One region of the Roseburia intestinalis L1-82 genome, then DNA from elsewhere that is predicted to be linked to it. Evidence: a T-box and tRNA genes for the amino acid it is inferred to sense, from the RefSeq annotation. Region 1 holds a T-box; the other regions hold tRNA genes.
What was found. A T-box is a leader RNA that pairs with one kind of tRNA and senses whether it is charged. The one in region 1 lies ahead of leuS (leucine--tRNA ligase), so its partner is inferred to be a tRNA-Leu.
Positions count from the first base shown of each region.

Region 1 (5,474 bases):
GAGGTCGGTTTTGCCTATAAAACAACGACAAAACCTTCCAAAACACTTGGGGAATTTATCCGGTTTTATAAAAACTTTTAACAGATACAATATAATAGAATGCACGCTCCGCGAACATTCTATTATCATGAACTATACAGCCAGGTTGGCAAAGCCAACTGCTAAATAAAACTTTACTTTTTCTCAAAACTATACAGCCAGGTTGGCAAAGCGAATTGGCTCAATAAACTTTATTTCTTTTCAAAACTATATAGCCAATTCGCTTTTAAGAAGTAAATCAAAAAGATCACCGAACTGATTGACCAGGTCAGCGGGTACGCCCAGAAGATGACCTGGATTTTCGGGATAAAATGCACGGTAACCGTGATGTATGTAATTCTTATGATGCACCAGGATGCAAGCATGACAAACATCGGCACGGTAGATTTTCCCGCACCGCGCATGATACCGGCGATACAGTGCGAAAATGCCAGGAAGCAATAGAAAAATGCTTCTATGTGAGCCTGTCTGGTTGCAAATTCAACAACCTGCGCTTCATTGTTAAATGCCGCTGCAAGCTGCGGAATTGTAAAAAATACGATCACACCGACAACTTCTGCAAGCAGTGTCGAACAGGTAATGCCAAAATACGCACCTTTTTTGGCCCTGTCATACTGTTTTGCTCCGAGATTCTGCCCGATGAACGTTGTGAGCGACATTGCAAAACAGGTGATCGGCAAAAATGCAAATCCTTCTATTTTCGAATAAACACCACATCCCGCAACTGCCATCACACCAAATTTGTTGATATTCGTCTGCACGATGATATTGGCAAATGAAATGATGGAGTTCTGCATACCGGACGGCAGTCCGATTCCGATGATCTGTCCCAACATTCCCCTATGAAAACGGATCTGTGAGATCTGTACCTGATAGACATCTTTGGTGCGCATCAGACGGAGCATACATAAAAATGCGCTGGAAAACTGCGAGATGATCGTCGCAAGTGCCGCAGCACCAACGCCAAATCCCAGTAAACCTACAAACAATAAATCCAGTACAATATTTACAATCGATGAGAAGATCAGATAATAAAGCGGATGTCTGCTGTCCCCGACCGCCTGCAAGATTCCCATCACGATATTATACATGACAAATGCGACCGATCCCGCAAAATATACCCTGAAATATACAATGGAGTTTGGCAGCACCGACTCCGGCGTTCCCATCAATACAAGAATCTGGGGTGCCAATATCATTCCGACCGCTGTCAGGATACAGCCGGACACCAGACCAAATGCAATATTGGTATGTACTGCTTTTTTCAATCCTTCATAATCTGCTGCTCCAAAATATTTCGAAATGACAACGCCGGCACCAACTGCAATTCCATTAAAAAAGCCGACCATCAGAAATATCAGACTGCCGGAAGAACTGACAGCTGCAAGAGCATCACTGCCAAGAAAATTACCGACGATCAGGGAATCGGCGGTATTATATAACTGCTGAAACAGGTTCCCTAAAAAGAGGGGGATTGCAAATGACACAATCCCCTTCCAGATGGAACCCTCTAATAAGTTTGTTCCTTTTTTCATCTTATTTCATTACAATATTGACAATTCTTCCCGGAACGTAAATCTCTTTTACAATGTTTCCAGTCAGCTTATCTGCAATTGATTCTTTTGCTTTTGCAATAACATCATCTTTTGCGTCATTTCTGCCGATTGCCAATGTTCCTTTCGTTTTTCCATTGATCTGTACTGCGATCTCAACCGTATTTTCAACTGTTTTTGCCTCGTCAAATTCCGGCCATTTCTGCTGGTATACATAACCTGTTCCGCCAATGATCTGCCAGAGTTCCTCTGTGATATGCGGAGCAACAGGGTTTAACAGAATTAAGAGTGTCTCATACTCGCCCTTAGTCACAGCATTTTTCTTATAGAACTCGTTAATCAAAGCCATCATTGCAGCGATCGCGGTATTGTATTTCAGATTTTCATAATCGCTGCTGACTTTCTTGATGGTCTGATGCATCTTTGTCTCAAGTTCTTTGGAATATCCGGTTTCTTCTGTCATGATGTCCTGTAACTTCCATACACGCTCTAAGAAACGACGGCAGCCCTTGACGCCATCCTCAGACCAGGATGCACTTAAATCAAATGCTCCAATGAACATCTCATAAGTTCTTAAGGTATCTGCACCATACTCTCTTACGATATCATCCGGATTTACGACATTTCCTCTGGATTTTGACATCTTCTCTCCGTTCTCACCAAGGATCATTCCGTGGGAAGTACGTTTCTGGTAAGGCTCCGGACATGGAACTACTTTCTCGTCATAGAGGAATTTATGCCAGAATCTGGAATATAACAGATGGAGTGTTGTATGCTCCATACCGCCGTTGTACCAGTCTACCGGCATCCAGTATTTTAATGCCTCCGGACTTGCAAGTGCCTCATCATTGTGCGGATCGGTATATCTTAAGAAATACCAGGAAGATCCAGCCCACTGCGGCATTGTATCTGTCTCTCTCTTTGCAGGACCTCCACAACAAGGACAGGTCGTATTTACCCAGTCTGTCATGGCAGCAAGCGGTGACTCTCCATTGTCAGTCGGCATGTAGCTCTCTACCTCAGGAAGCATCAGTGGCAGCTCGCTCTCATCAATCGGCACATAGCCGCATTTATCGCAGTGAACGATCGGGATCGGCTCACCCCAGTAACGCTGACGGGAGAATACCCAGTCTCTTAATTTATAGTTAGTCTTTGCTGTACCAATGCCTTTTTCCTCTAAAAATGCAATCATTTTTGCCTTTGCATCTTTTACTTCCAGTCCGTTTAAGAACTCAGAATTGATCAGAACACCGGTTGCAACATCTGTAAATGCCGCTTCGTTGATGTCAACTTCCTCACCATTTTTTGCAACAACCTGTACCATTGGAATATTGAACTTTTTGGCAAATTCCCAGTCCCTCTCATCATGTGCCGGTACTGCCATGATCGCGCCTGTTCCGTAAGACATTAATACATAATCGGAAATCCAGATCGGGATTTCTTTTCCGGTTACCGGATTGACTGCCATAAGACCGTCAATCTCCACACCCGTCTTATCTTTTGCAAGTTCTGAACGTTCAAAATCGGATTTCTTTGCAGCTTCCTCACGGTATGCAGCAATCGCATCCCAGTTCTTTAACTCGTCTTTATATTTATCAATGATCGGATGCTCCGGAGATACAACCATGTAAGTAGCACCAAATAATGTATCACAACGTGTCGTATAAACACGGAGTTTGTCCTCTTTTCCGGCGATCGCAAAATCTACCTCTGCACCCTGTGATTTACCGATCCAGTTTTTCTGGGAAACCTTGACACGCTCGATATAATCTACATCATTTAATCCCTCTAACAGCTTCTCAGCATAATCGGTGATCTTTAACATCCACTCGCTCTTTACCTTGCGGACAACCGGAGCACCACAGCGCTCGCAGACACCGTTTACAACTTCCTCGTTTGCCAGGCCTACTTTACAGGAAGTACACCAGTTGATCGGCATCTCTTTTTTGTAAGCAAGTCCTGCTTTAAACAGTTTTAAGAAAATCCACTGTGTCCATTTGTAATAACTCGGATCTGTAGTGTTGATCTCTCTGTCCCAGTCGAAAGAATAGCCCAAAGAATGAAGCTGCTCTTTGAAACGCTTTACGTTATTCTCGGTTACAATCTTCGGATGGATCTTATTTTTGATCGCATAGTTCTCAGTCGGAAGTCCGAATGCATCCCATCCCATCGGATACAGTACGTTATAGCCCTGCATTCTGCGCTTTCTTGCTACGATATCAAGTGCTGTATAAGGTCTCGGATGACCTACATGAAGTCCCTGTCCTGACGGATATGGGAATTCTACCAGTGCATAATATTTTGGTTTGCTGTAGTCGTCTGTCGCAGCAAAAGCCTTATTGTCATCCCAGACTTTCTGCCATTTTTTCTCAACGACTTTGTGATTGTAAAGTTCTGACATATAATCCTCCTTGTTTTTCGAAGAAAAATGCGACTGCCCTTGCAGGAGCAGAGGATTTCCCTCCTTGTTTTGCGGAGCAAAATCCGAGTCCTTTGACGAGGAGACGATTTTCCTCCTTGTTTTTCGAAGAAAAATCCGAGCCCTATGGCGAGGAGCGGATTTTCCTCCTTGTTTTTGCGAAAAAAAACTCCGTCTCCGAAGATATGCTTTTAAAATTGCACATCCTCTTAGAGACGAAGTCTATCTTACTCCGTGGTACCACTCTAATTCGTATTCTTTTGATTTCATTTCCCATCTGTCAATATTTAAAATCCATCTGCTCATCTGTCAGATCAATTTTAACATGAAAACAAGACAATACGCTCTTATGATCCTTAACGCGGACAACACGCTTTTGCTTACACACTATAAACCTAACTGATAGCTTGGACAAAAGGACTCAAAGGCGAGTTGGGAATTTTTCTTTACTGTCTCGCAGCATCCGGCAGCTCTCTGAAAAATAAAAAATTCTTACTATTCCTTATCAAAGTCTGATGTATTTTATTCACAACATGATTTATTTTATCATATACCATGGTTTTGTCAAGTACCAACCGCCCTGTCAGAAACGTTTCCTCCAGCTGTCATAAAAGTTTTTCTGATACCGGTTCACAAGTTCTTAAGGTAAAAAAAGAACCATCATATGAAATGTACCACATGATGATTCTTTCTTTTATCTTTCCAACAATAAATCTATACTCTAAAGTATAATATCCATTGTCTCATTACTCAGCTAAAAATTAGTTGTTGATCAGTTTGTCCTCTTCGTTGTTCCAGCTGTACAGTTTACGGATCTCTTTACCAACCTGCTCTGATGGATGCTCTGCAGCTTTCTTTCTCATAGCCTTGAAGTGAACCTGACGTCCTGCAGGAGACATATCAAGTAAGAAATCTTTTGCAAATGTACCATCCTGGATATCGGAAAGGATCTGTTTCATCGCTTTCTTTGTATCCTCTGTGATGATCTTCGGTCCTGTGATGTAATCACCATACTCTGCTGTGTTGGAGATAGAATATCTCATTCCCTCGAAACCTGACTGGTAGATTAAGTCTACAATCAGTTTCATCTCATGGATACACTCGAAGTATGCATTTCTTGGGTCATAACCAGCTTCGCATAATGTCTCAAAACCAGCCTGCATTAATGCACAAACACCACCGCAGAGAACTGCCTGCTCACCGAAAAGGTCTGTCTCTGTCTCGGTACGGAATGTTGTCTCAAGAACACCAGCTCTTGCTCCGCCGATACCAAGTGCATATGCTAATGCAAGATCCTGTGCTTTTCCTGTTGCATCCTGCTCAACAGCGATCAGACAAGGTGTTCCTTTTCCAACCTGATACTCAGAACGTACGGTATGTCCCGGAGCTTTTGGAGCGATCATGGTAACATCTACATCCTTTGGAGGTACGATACATCCGAAATGAATATTGAAACCATGTGC
Region 1 is NZ_LR027880.1:1,958,993-1,964,466, reverse strand. It holds gene RIL182_RS09160 (LysR family transcriptional regulator) at 1-81, shown strand, start outside; gene RIL182_RS09155 (MATE family efflux transporter) at 231-1,574, opposite strand; gene leuS (leucine--tRNA ligase) at 1,576-3,993, opposite strand; T-box leader at 4,220-4,529, opposite strand; gene ilvC (ketol-acid reductoisomerase) at 4,773-5,474, opposite strand, start outside.

Region 2 (5,474 bases), 1.6 Mb from region 1:
ATTGAAATTAAAACACATAGTTTCGTCCTCCTTATTTTTATTTTGATTGCGATGATCCTGCAATCTTTTGTGTGTATCGGCCGATCACATAAAAGATTGTAACAATTATGTAACATTTTCGCAATAGGAGCATTATGGCAGGAATGGAAGGGATTAGGATGTGAGTTAGTTGGAAAAAAATAAAAGTATCAACCAAATATCTGTGATAAAAAGCTTGTGGTATGACCAGATTTTTGCTAATATGGTCAAAGATAAATGAAAGGTGGTATTTTGGTATGCATATGGCAGATGCGTTGGTTGCACCGGCAGTTGCAACAACAATGTATCTTTGTTCAGCGGCGGCTGGCGGATATTCAGTAAGACAGGTAAGGGCATTAAATGAACCTAAAAAGGTTCCGGTTATGGGGGTGATGGGAGCGTTTGTTTTTGCAACCCAGATGATCAATTTTACGATTCCGGGAACAGGGTCATCCGGACATCTGTGTGGTGGTATGCTTCTCTCCGCACTGCTTGGACCGTATGCGGGATTTCTTACGATGATCGGAGTCCTTTTGATACAGTGTCTGCTGTTTGCAGACGGAGGGCTTTTAGCGCTTGGCTGTAATATATGGAATATGGCATTTTATGGGTGCTTTATCGGGGCCCTGCTGATCTGGAAACCGATGATGCGCCGTGGGGCATCCAAAAAGAAAATCGTTGCAGCATCTGTGCTTGGCTGTGTCCTGACGCTGCAGCTTGGAGCATTTTCCGTTACATTAGAGACGTTAGCTTCCGGTATCACGGAGCTTCCATTTCAGACATTTGTTGCAGTGATGCAGCCGATCCATCTGGCAATCGGTCTGGTAGAAGGACTGATCACGGCAGCAGTGCTTTGCTTTGTCTATGAGGCAAGACCGGAGCTGCTTTGGGGAACGGATGAAAGTACACAGAGACAAAAAGCACGTTTTTCTTTGAAAAAGACAGTTGCGATCCTTGCAGTTTTAACCGTTTGGATCGGTGGAGGTCTCTCTTTGTTTGCTTCGGCAAATCCGGACGGACTGGAATGGTCTATGGAGAAAGTTGCCGGAACCACAGAGCTAGATGCCAAAGGGGCGGCATATCAAAAGGCAGCAGATATCCAGGAGTGGACAGCGCTGCTTCCGGATTATGCATTTAAAAACAGTGAGAGCATGGCAGGAACATCGTTTTCGGGTGTGGCAGGAGCTGCGGTAGTTGTGGCTGTCTGTGTTGGAGGCTGCTATTTGTTTAAATTTTTTGGAAAGAATCAAAAACATGAGTAAAATTCAAAAGGCAGTTTCTGAGATCAAAAGTATCGAGGAACTGGCAAATGAAGACAGGTGGGTGAACCAGGTTCACCCACTTGTAAAATTGTGTGTGACAATTTTGTATATAGGGACGGTCGTTTCCTTTTCGAAGTATAACCTGAGCGGACTGCTTGTGATGGCAGTTTATCCGGTTATTCTTTTTATTATGAATGATATTTCGGTGAAGGATGCGCTGTGGAGAATGCGGGTCGTGCTGCCGCTTGTCTGTGTGGCAGGAATATTTAACCCTTTTTTTGACAGGCAGGCTGTCATGACAGTGGGACAGATTGAAATTACCGGCGGAGTGATTTCCATGCTGACGCTGATGTTAAAAGGTGTTTTTACGGTTTCGGCATCGTATCTTCTGATCGCTACGACGACGATTGAAAAAATCTGCTGTGCACTTGAGATATGCCATCTTCCAAAGTCTCTTGTGATGCAGGTGTGGCTGATCTACCGGTATATTTCCGTTTTGCTGGCAGAGACGCAGAGGGTCGTGCAGGCGTATGAACTTCGGGCACCGGGACAGAAGGGCATTCATTTTAAAGTGTGGGGATCGCTGATGGGCCAGATGCTGCTTCGGAGTATGGATCGGGCGGAGGTGATCTATGAGAGTATGTGCCTGCGTGGTTTTGATGGGGTATTCAGATTAAAAAAAGAGATACGGTTTTGTGCCAGGGATGCAGTGTATCTTGTTTTATGGATCGTGATATTTGCTGTATTGCGGTATTTTGCGGTTGGACAGATGATAGGAACGATGTTTTAGCAGTCAAAGAAAGTTGACGGTTCTGTGACAGATTGAAAAGAGAGGACATAAGTATATGGGACAGATTAATATAGAAGTAACACATCTGAATTTTTCTTATGAAAAACAAAACCCTATCCTGCAGGATATTTCATTTACAGCAGACGGACAGGCATCGATTGGTGTGGTCGGCGCAAACGGGGCGGGAAAGTCCACACTTTTAAAATTACTTGTCGGTCTGTATTTCCCGGACTCCGGAAGTATCCGCATCGGGGATGTGCCGTTGCAGAAAGAAACGTTAGCACAGATCAGAAAAATAGCTGGCTATGTATTTCAGGATTCTGAGAGTCAGCTTTTTATGCCAAATGTATACGAGGATGTGGCATTTGCCCCGCAGAATTACGGCCTTCCGGAAGAAGAGGTCGCATACAGAACGAAAATGGCGCTTGCTGCAGTCCATATTGGGCATCTTGCAAAAAAACCGATCCACAAATTATCGGGTGGGGAAAAGAAACTGGCAGCGATTGCGACAATCCTTTCCATGAAACCGGATATTATCCTGATGGATGAGCCGTCGGCGGCACTTGATCCGCAAAACCGCAGAAATCTGATCCGGGTATTAAATGAATTTTCTTATTTGAAACTCATAGCTTCGCACGATCTGGATTTTGTGTGGGATACCTGTGACAGAACGATTTTATTGTCTGAGGGCAGAATTGTGTGTGATGGGGATACCAGGGAGATTTTAAGTGATCGTAAGCTGCTGGAGACACATGGCCTGGAACTGCCGTTATCTTTGTACCGAAAGTAAACTGCCGTTATTTACTCTGAGCAGCAGAGGTGCGGGCTAAGATGCAGGTGAAAAAATACTTGCAATTTTGTGAGTGCTAAGATATAATGGCAAAGTGGTTCGCGGGTGTGGCGGAATTGGCAGACGCGCTAGATTTAGGTTCTAGTGTCCCCGACGTGCAGGTTCAAGTCCTGTCACCCGCATTGATTTAAAATAGCCGGAAAGTCGAGATTTTATTGTAAAATCAAGGTTTTCCGGCTATTGTTTTAATCTAAAATACTCGAATATGTATGATTATGAGTTGCATGGATTGGTGATCTGTATAGTAATACACAGCAGAATTATACGGGATATGAACACAGTAAAAAGTGAAACAGATTTTATATGAAAAAGGCGGATAGAAAATCAGCAGAAAAAATATATAGGGAAAAAGCAGGGGGGAATTTTGTGCGTATTGACCAGAAATGAAGGGTAACCTCAGATGGAATGCTGATAACTGGATTGTTTATAAAAATGCATAGATAAAAAAGTTAAAGCGAAATCCCTGTAATAAAAGTAAAATAATTGAGGAAATTTGTATAATATGGTAAAATAATGGCAAGGAAGTTTCAAAAATGTATATAGAAAAATCCATATACATCATGTTTGTAAACTCCGGAATGAAAGTATGGAAGCGGGAGGAACAATTTATGAACAATGTGAAAGTACAGACGAAGCTGATTATCGTAATGTTGGCGACGATAGTGGCACTGGTGTTGTGTGCTGTTATTTCATCGGAAAGCATGAAACAGCTGCAGAGTAAAGCACTGGAAACGCTGGAAGCAGATGAGCGCGCATCTTACGACGAACAGATCAAACAGCAGGTGGACAATGTGATTTCGCTCTGCCAGACAATTTACGATCAGTATCAGGCTGGTGTGTATACGGAAGAGGAAGCAAAGAAATTGGCAGCAGATGAGATCAGACAGCTTCGTTATGGAGATGCCGGATATTTCTGGGTGGATCAGTATGACGGAACCAATGTGGTGCTTTTAGGAAATGACACGGAAGGCACCAATCGTATGGAGACGAAAGATGCCAATGGATACCAGATGGTAAAAGAGATCATCCGTGTCGGTCAGGAGGCAGACGGAGGATACACGGATTATGTATTCCCGAAAGAAGGAGAGACAGAACCTTCTCCGAAGCGTTCCTACAGTAAGGCATTTGAACCGTTTGGATGGGTGATCGGAACCGGAAATTATACGGATTATATTGATGATCAGGTAGCATCAATTGAAAAAGATTTTTCTTCTTATGTTACAGGCAGGATGACACTGTTTATTATCTCAACGTTGATTGAGGGAATAATAGTAGTTTTATTGCTGATTATGATCATTATCAGCATCATCAGACCACTGAAAAAATGTATCAGTTCCATCGGTGTCATGGAACAGGGCGATTTTTCACAGGCAATGGGAACGGCACTGTTAAAGCGCCGCGATGATTTTGGAAAACTCGCAGCATCTTTAGAGTCCATGAGAAATGAGATGAGCGGACTGATCGGTGAGGTCAAGAGTCAGGCAACTGAGATCACCAGAATGGTACAGGAGATCGATGATAATATTCAGGCATTAGACGAAGAAATCGAGAATGTTTCCGCAACGACGGAAGAGCTTGCAGCGGGTATGGAAGAGACAGCGGCTTCCTCCGAAGAGATCAATGCAATGTCCCATGAGATCGAAAGTGCAGCAAAGAGTATTGCAACACGTTCACAGGACGGTGCAACGGAAGCAGATGATATCCGTGACCGTGCCGTAGGTATTAAAAAGACAACAACAGAAAATGATGAGCGTACCAAGGCAATCCATGCCGAGATCAATGAGGGACTGACAAAAGCACTTGAAGATATCAAGGTAGTCGATCAGATCGGTGTTCTTGCAGAGTCCATTATGGAGATTACCGGACAGACCAACCTGTTAGCACTCAATGCTTCAATTGAGGCAGCGCGTGCAGGAGAGGCAGGAAAGGGATTTGCAGTTGTTGCGGATGAGATCAGGGTACTTGCCGAGCAGTCAAAGGCAGCAGTTGTACATATCCAGGATGTGACAAAGAATGTTGTGGAATCGGTAACAAATCTTGCAGACGGAGCAAAGAAGTTGTTAGAGTTTGTTGGAACCGACGTGGTAGACAGCTTTGCGGGATTCTCCGATATGGCGGATTCCTACAGCAATGATGCAGGTAAGATTGATGGATTGGTAACTGATTTTTCTGCATCCTCAGAGCAGCTGTTAGCATCGATCAACGGCGTTATGGATGCCATCGGCGAGGTAAGCAAGGCGGCTACAGAGGGAGCAACCGGTACAAACGATATCGCAGAGAAGACAGGTGTTGTGGTAGAGAAGGCAGCCGAGATTAAAGAAAAAGCGGAAGCAACTCATCATGCAGCAGATAAGTTACAGCAGAACGTAGAGCATTTTATTGTATAAGGAATAAAAGTAAATAAGAAGAAATTAACAGGCACAAATAATAAAACAGCGGGTAACAACAAGAAAAGAAGTTGTTATCCGCTGTTTTATTTATGACATATGAGATTTACTCACCCTGGTAATTGTTTTGTACATACTGTTCGACCGCTGTATTATCCTCTGGCATA
Region 2 is NZ_LR027880.1:3,539,733-3,545,206, reverse strand. It holds gene RIL182_RS16590 (energy-coupling factor ABC transporter permease) at 276-1,280, shown strand; gene cbiQ (cobalt ECF transporter T component CbiQ) at 1,273-2,070, shown strand; gene RIL182_RS16580 (energy-coupling factor ABC transporter ATP-binding protein) at 2,126-2,860, shown strand; tRNA gene RIL182_RS16575 (tRNA-Leu) at 2,962-3,042, shown strand; gene RIL182_RS16570 (methyl-accepting chemotaxis protein) at 3,529-5,307, shown strand; gene RIL182_RS16565 (methyl-accepting chemotaxis protein) at 5,414-5,474, opposite strand, start outside.
Region 2: it has a tRNA-Leu gene. The T-box ahead of leuS (leucine--tRNA ligase) is inferred to sense a tRNA for this amino acid. The anticodon was not compared.

Region 3 (5,474 bases), 910 kb from region 1:
CAATATGAGGCCGTGGCTCAGAACGAAAAAACCGAGCAACTGGAGGAAGCGACCGGCAACATGATCGGACGCCTGAAGGCCGCCGGCATTTTTGAGGAAGGAGGGATCCTATGACAGATCTGAGCATTTTCATCACGGTGGCCGGGCTCTGTCTCTCTGTCGCTACTTTCTATTTTGGGCGCCAGTCAGTAACCAAAGCAGACGGGAAAGCCGCCGGAGCTCTGGAAACGGACCTGCGCTACATCAAGGAAAGCGTCGGCCGTATTGAGGGCCAGCTCAACAGAGACGTGCAACGACTGGAGGGCCGGATCGACGAGATCAGCAACCAGCTCGCCGGAATTAGTAACACAGCCGGCCGAGCCCATGAGTCAGCCAAAAGCGCGCACAACCGCATTGACGAACACCTCGAACGTGAGCACAACATACAGACGGATCGGAGGCGATCAAATGCGGAAACCTAGAAAAGAATTTTCTAAGACCATATTACGAGCGGTAGCTGGTGCCACCGTCGTGATCGTGGTCTTTTCTTTTGCCCTCATGTGGAGAACCGGCGACACCTCGCCGCTTGCCTACATCATACCGGGAATATTTACCGAGCTTTCTGCTGCTACCGGTTTTTATTTTTGGAAGGCTAAGGCTGAGAATGAGATCAAGCTCGACACTATCAGGCGTCAAAAGGAGTTAGAACAATCTAAAAAGCAGAACACTGAGCCCGGAGAATATGATCCGGGCTCTAACTATGAAGGAGGTACACCATAATGACAGAAAAAGAATTAAGACAGAGCTACGTCAATGCAGCCGTTTCCTATCTGGGCTGCAAGGAAAGCAACGGCAGCCACAAGAAAATTATTGATCTTTACAATAGCCACAAGCCCCTCGCCAGAAACTACGCCGTAAAATATACGGACTCATGGTGCGCGACTTTTGTCTCAGCTATGGCTATTAAAACGGGACTTACTGACATTATCCCGACCGAGTGCGGCTGCGGCCAGATGATCCAGCTTTTCCAGAAGCTCGGCGCATGGGTAGAAAATGACGCATACAGACCGAGCACCGGCGACGTTATTTTTTACGACTGGGACGACAACGGAGTCGGCGACGATACCGGCTGGCCTGAGCATGTCGGCATTGTAGTGAGCGTATCAGGCAACACGATCAAGATTATCGAGGGAAACAAGAGCGACTCAGTAAGCTATCGCGAAATTGCTGTAAACGGCCGCTATATTAGAGGCTACGGAGTGCCTGAGTACAGCAGCAAGGCAACCAGCGCCGGATCTGGATCTGGCAACGGTGGAGGTCTGAAATACTCAAAGGGTGATATTGTAAACTTTACCGGATCCAAGCACTACGCAAGTGCGAACGCTACCAGCGGTCCTTCCTGCAAGGCTGGAAAAGCAAAGGTAACAGACACCGCAGAGGGTACAAAGCACCCTTACCACCTGATTGCAGTCAATGGATCGGGATCGACCGTTTACGGCTGGGTAAATGCCTCAGACATTGCGGGAGCCTCTACTGCTGCCGCCTCTGGCTCTATTGCGGAGGGCAAAACAGTCAAGGTAAAGAACTCGGCCACAAAGTACGCAACCGGCCAGACGATCCCGAGCTGGGTGAAGTCCAGAAAATACACGGTACAGAAAATCGACGGAGATCGCGCCCTCTTGAAAGAGATCACAAGCTGGGTGAAAATCTCCGATCTTGAATTAGCATAAGGAGGGCAACGGAATGGATCAGGAAACTCTCAACACACTCATGTCAATGGTTATTTTGCCTCTGCTGCTGGCTCTCTCAGGCTTCGCGGTTGCATGGCTGAGAAAAAAGACGCAGGAAATCACGGCAAACATTAACGACGCAACTGTCCGCAAGTATGTGGATCTCGCAAGCGACGCCGTAACGAAAGCCGTACAGACAACCTTCCAGACCTACGTCGACGCATTAAAGGCGCAGGGTAAGTTCGACAAAGAGGCCCAGCTCACGGCATTGCAGAAAGCAAAAGACACCGCTACCGCTCTTATCACCGACGAAGCCAAACGAGTGATCGCTGAGGCTTACGGAGATTTTGACAAGTGGCTCGCCTCTACGATCGAAACCCTCGTCAGGGAGGATAAGAGAACGGCACCTGCTGCCACTGAGGAAAAGCAGACACAGATCGCCACTACTGCTGCCACCGCTGCTGCCTCGGTAGCTGCTACGGTAGCCCAGACGGCAGTCGCTCAGGCTACTGCTGAGGTAAAGGCTGCCAAAGCCACGGAAACGGCCACAGAATAAGCCACAGACGGCCAGAATTGACACAAAGACGCTCACCCGGTAATTTTATCGAGTGGGCGCCTTTTTTGCGTTCTGGGGCATTTTAGAGGCTGCTTTCCATTATTTTAATATCTTGTGCAAGATAGACAAAAGCTCCGGCAGAGGTTTGGTGAGTGTGTGTATTGTTATCTTGCACACGATATAGTATTATAATATCAGAAACAAGGAAAACCGCAGAAAATAAGGAGACAGCACATGAAAGTCACAACGTACACAATCAACAAAGGAACCGCTTCTCAGTATTACGGACTGAAAAGCGTAAGCGAAAACCATGTTTTACACTATGCACCGAATAACTGGAAAACAAAGCGCGGAGCTATAAACTGGGCCAAGAAAAACGGCTACGAGGTGGAGGAATAGGAGGCGACACCGTGGGAAGAAAAGCAACCAAGACGCCGGAAGAACTGGCGGCGGCCCGCACCAAGTACAAGAACACATGGCAGCGGGAAAACAAGGACCGGATCCCGATCACGGTTCCGGCCGGTGACAAAGATCGAATCGCAGCATGGGCCAAGTCAAGAGGCTACCCAAGTACAAACGCATACATAACCGACCTTGTATACAAAGACATGGGGGAAAGATAACACCCGCAGCAATGCGGGGCACTAATGAAGCCGAGGACGGTCCCAAGCCCGTGAAAATTCAGAGGGGTGCGCATAATGAACAGATCAAGCCCGGTCTGAGTGATAGCTGACAAGTTTTGCTGGTTTTTAATGTGAAAACCTTAAAACGAGACAAGAAGGCAGCAGGCGCCGCAGCCAGTCCCGTGCAACCCGTAAACAATAGCCACGCGGCCGAGGAGGCCAGAGAGGAACGGTGATAGCTGCCGAGCTGAGCAGGCTCTATTTCTCGAGCCCTATCGAGAGACGACCGGGCATAACAAAAGCGCCAGAGCCTAAGCCCTGACGCTTTTATTTTTCGCTATTTCCGCGTGAAGTTTACCACCACGGCGAACACTTTCTTGAAAAAGTACACCGGGTTCGGCTTCGCGCCATTGAGTGCCGGCAATGGGACTTGAACCCATACGATGTTGCCACCGCCAGATTTTGAGTCTGGTGCGTCTGCCATTCCGCCACGCCGGCTTATTCTGTTTTCGAATTGCTCGAACAATAGACATCTTATCATATCATGTAATAAATTGCAAGCAATTTTATTTTAACATTTGCTGATATCATATAAAGAATTTCATACAATGCTATTTTAACATTTGTTGATATCATGCAAAAAATATCATACAATGGTATTTCCTGATTGTAGCAAAAAAATCCGAAGGTTCACGTTAATCCTTCGGATTTTTTTGATAGTCACTACTCTTCACCAACTCCACTGATTGCAGTTCTCTGTACGCTTTTGACACCGTTCTCCACAGTCGTTGTTTCAAGATAAGTAACGCCATTGATCACAACTGTCTTTGTTGTTGTGGTCTCATCATCGCTGTCTCCACCGCCTCCGGTATTTCCAGCCGCACCAGTTCCGGATGCCTGTGTGGTCTGTCCGGATGTTCCTGTTCCGGATGTCTGTCCTGCGTTTTCTGAGTAACTCTGGGACTGACCAGCTTCTGCTTTTGTTTTCTGGATTTCTTTTAAGATATCATTATAATTTTCACTTGGCATTACTGCATCGGAACTTCCGATCGTCGATACATAACTGTCTGCATCTTTGCCGTCTGCATCCTGTGTAGAAACATTCTGTGATGCTGTCTGATTTTTTAATAACTCAGATACTTCTCCACAGTAACTCAGATATTCATCAATTCTCAGTGACACCCCTGCTGTTTTTTCTAAACAATTTCTAAATAAATATTCCGTTGCTTTTATCACAGCCTCAGATTCTGAAATGCCCCAAACACATCGAGTGTCCCATATCCCCACTCTCTGTTTGGATAGGTCCGGTTTTCCGGTTTAGCCGTGCCTCGGATCAGCATATTTTTGATGGAAGTATTCGACATGACTGTATTGTTCTGATCCACGATCGCCCACTGCATGATCTGCGCGCAGGCTCCTGCCGTGATCGCAGCAGCTGCACTTGTTCCCGTAAAGGTGATAAAGTTACCAAGAAGCCCGGGACCATAGACATCCACTGCCGGTGCCACAAAATCCGGTTTGATCTCCCCGGTTATCGTATAACCCCTGCCGGAATCCGCATAGATACTGGTATTTGATGCCTGATAACCGCCCACCGTGATCACCTGCCTTGCCGCACTCGGAGAAGTCAGTGTAATCTCCGGATTGGAACGAAGAAAAAAATTATTTCCATCCGTCAGCTCCCGCAGCGGCAGCCAGAGATGATAGTTTCCCGTCACTGTCAGCTGCGGGAAAATGCGTATCGTCCACAATCCAGGTGTCGGTCGGATAAAACGGAAAAATATGAGCTGGCTTGCCGTCTCTTTTGTATCGATCCGGTAATCCACCGTAATTGTTGTTCCCTCAAAAATAAAATTAAACTGCTCTGACGCTCCACGGCGCACCAGAATCCGTGGAATCTGCTCCCCCGAAGGCGATATTATGGTGACTGCATACAGTTCCGGTGCAGATGCCCACAATTCCACAAAAAAGCCTTTTGTATTTTCCTCCACCGTGATCTCCGCATCCTCATGTTCCATCTCTCCAATGATACGCCCCTGAAAATGATGTCTTGCATTGGCTTCATTTCCAGTTGCAGTCACGACCACACGCTTTCTTCTTCCACAGATATAATTCAGATAAGATGGCAGAAATCCCTCGCTTGCATGACTTCCTGCACTGTTTCCAAGTGCCACACAGATGACAAGCGGACGATTTAAAATATTTGCAACTCCATTTAAATAGGAAACCGCCATCATAATGTCGTTTTCCTGATATGCCGGAACGCCGTCTTTCACAAAAAAGAAATCCCGAAGATACTGTTTTGCCTCCTTTAACTTTACCATGATGATCTCAGACTGCGGCGCCGCCCCGATAAAGTCACCGTTTTCACTCTCACTTCCACATGCCACTCCTGCAAGAAATGTGCCATGTCCGTTCATATCACGCGACGGCACCACATCATACGGATTTTCCGAAAGCAATGCCGCATTGATCTGTTCTCTTGTATAATCTGCTCCATACAAAATACCAACAGGCGGCGTTCCATCCTGTATGGTCTGATCCCAGATACGGACGATCCGGCTGCTCCCGTCACTGTATCGAAAT
Region 3 is NZ_LR027880.1:1,051,907-1,057,380, reverse strand. It holds gene RIL182_RS04955 (hypothetical protein) at 1-114, shown strand, start outside; gene RIL182_RS04950 (hypothetical protein) at 111-461, shown strand; gene RIL182_RS04945 (hypothetical protein) at 448-759, shown strand; gene RIL182_RS04940 (CHAP domain-containing protein) at 759-1,709, shown strand; gene RIL182_RS04935 (hypothetical protein) at 1,723-2,265, shown strand; gene RIL182_RS21155 (hypothetical protein) at 2,500-2,664, shown strand; gene RIL182_RS04930 (hypothetical protein) at 2,676-2,888, shown strand; tRNA gene RIL182_RS04925 (tRNA-Leu) at 3,304-3,386, opposite strand; gene RIL182_RS04920 (hypothetical protein) at 3,612-4,070, opposite strand; gene RIL182_RS04915 (S8 family peptidase) at 4,121-5,474, opposite strand, start outside.
Region 3: it has a tRNA-Leu gene. The T-box ahead of leuS (leucine--tRNA ligase) is inferred to sense a tRNA for this amino acid. The anticodon was not compared.

Region 4 (5,474 bases), 440 kb from region 1:
CTAAGGTATGCGGCATCAGCCTTGTCTGGTGGTTTAAGATACCGTCTCTTACCTCCCAGGTCAGGTTCAGTCCCTTACCGTCTTTTTCTAACTTCTCCACAATTCTCACGCTCTGTTCATTGTGATGGAAGCTCTCATCACAAAGTCCGTTTAACACAAACTCTCCCGCATGCCCAAACGGTGTATGCCCCAGATCGTGCCCTAAGGCGATCGCCTCAACAAGATCTTCATTGAGCCGCAGTGCCTTTGCGATCGTGCGCGCATTCTGTGACACCTCTAATGTATGGGAAAGCCTGGTTCTGTAATGATCCCCTTTGGGTGTCAGAAACACCTGTGTTTTATTTTTCAACCGGCGAAATGCCTTACAGTGTAAAATCCGGTCTCTGTCACGCTGGAATACAGGTCTTATATCACACTGCTCCTCCGGATCATCACGTCCTCTTGAATGTATACTGAGCGTAGCATACGGACTTAAAGTCTCACATTCCATTCGTTCAATATCTTCCCGTATCGACATGTTGTTCCTCCTCTTTGGATAACCTGCCACACAGTAATTACAATATATATATTCCGCGTTCTTTTCCGATTTCCTTTTTTTATTACAAATTACTGACAAATTTTTGTTATTTTTTCATTAATCATTCTGAAAACGTGATAAGTGCTCGTACGGCAGGATCAGTCTGCCACGATAAAGCCCACAGCCATCATTGATCAGACTGTTGTCAATCGCTGCGAACATATTCACATCCAGCTTTGACAGTTCAAGCTGCTGCAGTTTCATTCCTCTTTCATATGCCTCATCAAAATAAATGCATTCTCCCACCGGAATAACATCACGTCTTGCACGCTCACGCTCCTGCTTTTTCTCATATCCCAGATGGTTCGCAGGCCCGATCTCCGCGATATCATCCATCGTTTTTGTCCGAAGCTGCATCTCCACATAACAATGTGCACTGTTATCAAAAAAGGTAATATGCAGTGACCGGTATCCATCGGATTCTTCGTTCACGATATAATCTCTGTAATATGGCCGCACATCTTCATTCAGTAACGGGGAATCACTCAGTTTTACGCCTCCTGCCGGTTCCACTGTAAACCCCCGCTCCTCCAAAAACACCTTCAGTTTGTTTGCAATTTCATATAAATGCCTGATTTCTTCCTGTTCTCTTTCCCTTTCATCTCTCACATGACATTTGGGCATGGATATCACAATGCGGTAAGCGATCAGATCCCTGAAACGGGTCAGCCGCTCTTTTAATTCGTCCACGGGCGGATATGCGTGATTTTTCAGATAATAATCATACACATACGCCACAATATAGCCGTTAAATTTTGCCTCCGCACGGATCAGCGATTTGATCCGCCCTTTAAATGTAAAAGAAAGATACGGATACTGTTTTGCCATATACTGATAAAACTCCCGGATTTTCTGTGATTGTGCTGTCAGGAAATCATTATGCTCTAACAACTCCATGATCTGCAGCAGAAAATAATAATGTAACAAATCCACTTCACTCTGATTTTCCTCTGCCGCACGTTTTAGATCTTCTGAATATTTTTTTAAAATCCGGAATACCGTATCTCCGGAATAAAGATAATCATTTAACGTAATCATTTTTTTATCCTTTGTTTTTGCATTCTGCACCGCATTGCTATCTATTATAAATGATTTCCTCATAAATGCAAACAGCGCAGCATTTTTTCTGCCGCGCTTGGATACTATTTTCACGGATTTTAATTTTCTCAGATGAGAAATTTCCTACTAAAGATTCGGGTGCCAAAAGGTGGCTTTCAATTTTTGGCACCCGAATCCTATAAAGCAAAAAAAGCACCGAATCTTCAGTGCTTCTCTCATCTCAACATATAAAATGCAGGAGATGGGACTTGAACCCACACGATATTGCTACCACAGGCACCTGAAGCCTGCGCGTCTGCCAATTCCGCCACTCCTGCGAACCGTCATTCAAAGAAATCTTTTGATGCGGAAGATGGGACTTGAACCCACACGTTCGCAATGAACACAAGATCCTTAGTCTTGCTCGTCTGCCAATTCCGACACTTCCGCGTATCAATCACTCTCTCGCGACGACTCATTCATAATAACAGATAAAAATAAATATGTCAACAGTTTTTTGATATTTTTTTAATTTTATTTATTTTTTTAATTTTTGGAACTGTTTTAATTGTTTTAACATTAAAAGACAGTACCCTTACAGGTACTGTCTTTCAAACATCTCCGCCTTCATCGGCTTTCCAAAATAAAACCCCTGGATCAGCTGAACCTTTGACCCCACCAGTGCATCTAACTGTTCTTTTGTTTCCACACCTTCCACGCAGACATTCACATGGATCGCTGTTGCAAGTTCTCCGACCATTTTTACAAATGCATTGGAGAAATCATCTTTTCCGATATCAATGATAAAGCAGCGGTCGATTTTTATGACATCGATCGGCATCTCCCTGATATGGTTTAAAGATGAATATCCCGTACCGAAATCATCGAGAGCAACACGCACACCAAGATGCCTGATATCCGCAAGGATCCGTTTCATGCGGCTCATATCGTTGACTGCAAGACTTTCCGTCACTTCCAGAGTCAGATTCTGTGGGGTGATCCTCGTCTCCTCGATCACATGCGCAATCCGCTCCACAATATCGTTCTGTAAAAGCTGTACGACAGACAGATTGACATTCACCTTATACTCCGGGTGTCCCATATCATTCCAGTATTTGCAGTGGATACATGCCTCCCGCAGGACGAATTCTCCGATCGGATTGATCAGGCCTAAATACTCTGCAAGCGGAATGAAATCTGCCGGCGGGATCAGACCGAGTTCGCCGGAATTCCAGCGGATCAGTGCCTCCGCACCGGCACATGGATTTCCCTCTTTTGTAATATTTACAATCGGCTGGAAATATACCTCAAATTCACTGAAAGCATTTCGTGTGGCATTGCGCATGTTTTTTTCAAGGTCAAGCCGTTTGTAAGAGGTGGACTCCACGTTGTCATCATAAAACTCGATACGGTTCTTTCCTGCACATTTTGCAGAATAAAGTGCAATATCGGCTTTCTTGATCAATTCTTCCACCGTATCCCCGTCTGCCGGGAAGCGAACGACTCCCATACTCATCGTACAGTAATAATCCGTCCCTTTTAGCATCCACGGTTTCGTGAACAGCGCCTTGATCTCATCTAAGATCTGCTGGAGCATCGCCATATGATGATGCGCCAATATGATAATGAACTCATCACCACCCATACGGTAACAGTTATTCTCCACACCGGGAATTCTCTGCAGACTGCCGGAAATATTCTTAAGCAGCACATCTCCATACTGATGACCGAGTCCGTCATTGATATGTTTAAAATCATCCAGATCGATGTAAAGCAGCGCTCCCTCACCGCCAAACTCCTTCGTCTGACGGATATAACGCTCTAAATCCTGTTCACAGCGCATCCGGTTATACAATCCGGTCAGGAAATCATTGTTTGCCTGACGCTCAATCTTCTGCTGATACAGCTTTTTGTCTGTCACATCATAAATGGTACACAAAAGGACCTTTCTTCCATCCACCCAGTTAATCCTTGTACTGTGCAGATCAAACCAGCGGTTTTCTTCTTTCGAATAAACCTCCCTGAAATACAGGCTGTCCTCCGATTGCGCTCCCTGTCTTAAACATTCCTCAATACCTGCACTTCGCACATCTTCCCCAAATGCTTTACGAAAGTGCTGGTTTGTATACAGGATCGTATTTTCCTGTGTATCCATCACATAGATCCCACATCCCACATTTTCAAGGATTGCTTCTAACGATGCATACGAACTGGCAAGTGAATTTTTTGCAATGCGTTTTACCAGAATCGTCTGTATGATTCTTCGGACATCATTGACAAACTTGATTTCTCCGCCGTCCCAGATGCGCTCTTTTTCATCCTCGCAAAAGCAGACGTACATTCCCGTTTTCCCGCTGACGTCGATTGGAAGGAATAACCCGGCTTTCATCTTCTGTACTTCAAACATTCTGCGGAACGCTTCCGGCATCATTGAATCTGCCGAAATCATATATGGTTTTCCATTAAAAAATGGCAGTTCTTCTTTTGAAATGTTCTGTGATGCCTCCATCCGTGATTCTCTTCCCGCAGAACAATACTCGCTGATCATGTTGACCGTCGTGCCGTCTATATTTTCCCGGAATAAAACAGCCGCTGAAATTCCAAGATACTCACATGCTTCTTTTAAGATATCATGAACAATCTTATCAAAACCCTCCTCCGACTCGAGCATACGGACGATTGCCGTCATCGCCTCATTGCGTTTTAATTCCGTCTCCATCTGTATTTCCGACTCCCGGCTCTTTAAAAATGCCTCCTGCGCCAAAAGTTCTTCTAATTTGACGGCAAACATCTGCTTTGACAGCGTCTCTAAAAACTCGATCGACTTATAATAGCGTTCCGGTGTTGTCCGCATAATATAATCCGGCACATCGCAGCCGGCATCTTCCATAACGCCGGTCACGATCCAGATCGCAGACACCTCTCCACTTACCTTTACTGCCACTCCACACATCCGGATCCCGTCTGCCCCACAATCCTCTTCGATCACACTTTCGATCCTGCTGTTTAACAGCCTCTCTAACAGTCCGATATGTCTGTCCATGTCGATCACACTGCCCAGATACTCAAGTTCTTCCTTTGAACCATATGTCTTCGTTACTTCCGTGCGATTTTTGTCAAGACATCTTAAATACAGGTTATTTGCGTCGCAAAACCGATCCTGCAGATTCTGCATCAGTGTTGCATCCAAAAGTATCTGTTCTGATTTCAAAGCATCCTCTTCCTTCTTCCTGCTCAAAAATGCCATTTCCCTCTACCCCTTTATTCCAACGATATACAGACTAAAATGACGCTTTTCCGAAATCACAAATTCCTGTATCAGCCTGTATTCTGAATGTAAACGAAGATGTTTCTTTACCATGCCTTCTTCATTCGAATAAAAAATCATTACTCCACCCGGTGTTAAGATTTCTTTTGATTTTTCGAAAAAGGAAGCATAAAGTGCATCCATCTCACCGCGCGACTGTCTGCCCCTCACCGGCATATTGGTAATAATCTCATCAAACAGATAATCGTGTTTAAAATCAAAATAATCTCTATGGATAAAATTGATCTTTTCCCCTGCTAATGAGGCATTCTCCCTTGCGCCTTCGATCGCCGGTCCAAAAATATCGATTCCGTACTTTTCTCTTGCCGGTTGTGCAATGTCCCTCTCAATAAGCATCGTGCCGACTCCGCAAAACGGATCTAAAATCTGTGCGTTCTCTTTCAGATAGGGTTTTGCCAGCGATACAAGCATCGCTGCAAGTGATGGATGGATAGATGCCGCCACCACATTTTTCCGGTAGGAAAAACGTCGCATCGGAATGGTATACAATTTTAAAAATGGTGCAAAACTTCCATCTTTTTTCTTTATCAG
Region 4 is NZ_LR027880.1:1,521,466-1,526,939, reverse strand. It holds gene RIL182_RS07055 (deoxyguanosinetriphosphate triphosphohydrolase) at 1-517, opposite strand, end outside; gene RIL182_RS07050 (nucleotidyltransferase family protein) at 635-1,615, opposite strand; tRNA gene RIL182_RS07045 (tRNA-Leu) at 1,870-1,953, opposite strand; tRNA gene RIL182_RS07040 (tRNA-Leu) at 1,981-2,065, opposite strand; gene RIL182_RS07035 (putative bifunctional diguanylate cyclase/phosphodiesterase) at 2,211-4,862, opposite strand; gene RIL182_RS07030 (TRM11 family SAM-dependent methyltransferase) at 4,869-5,474, opposite strand, start outside.
Region 4: it has a tRNA-Leu gene. The T-box ahead of leuS (leucine--tRNA ligase) is inferred to sense a tRNA for this amino acid. The anticodon was not compared.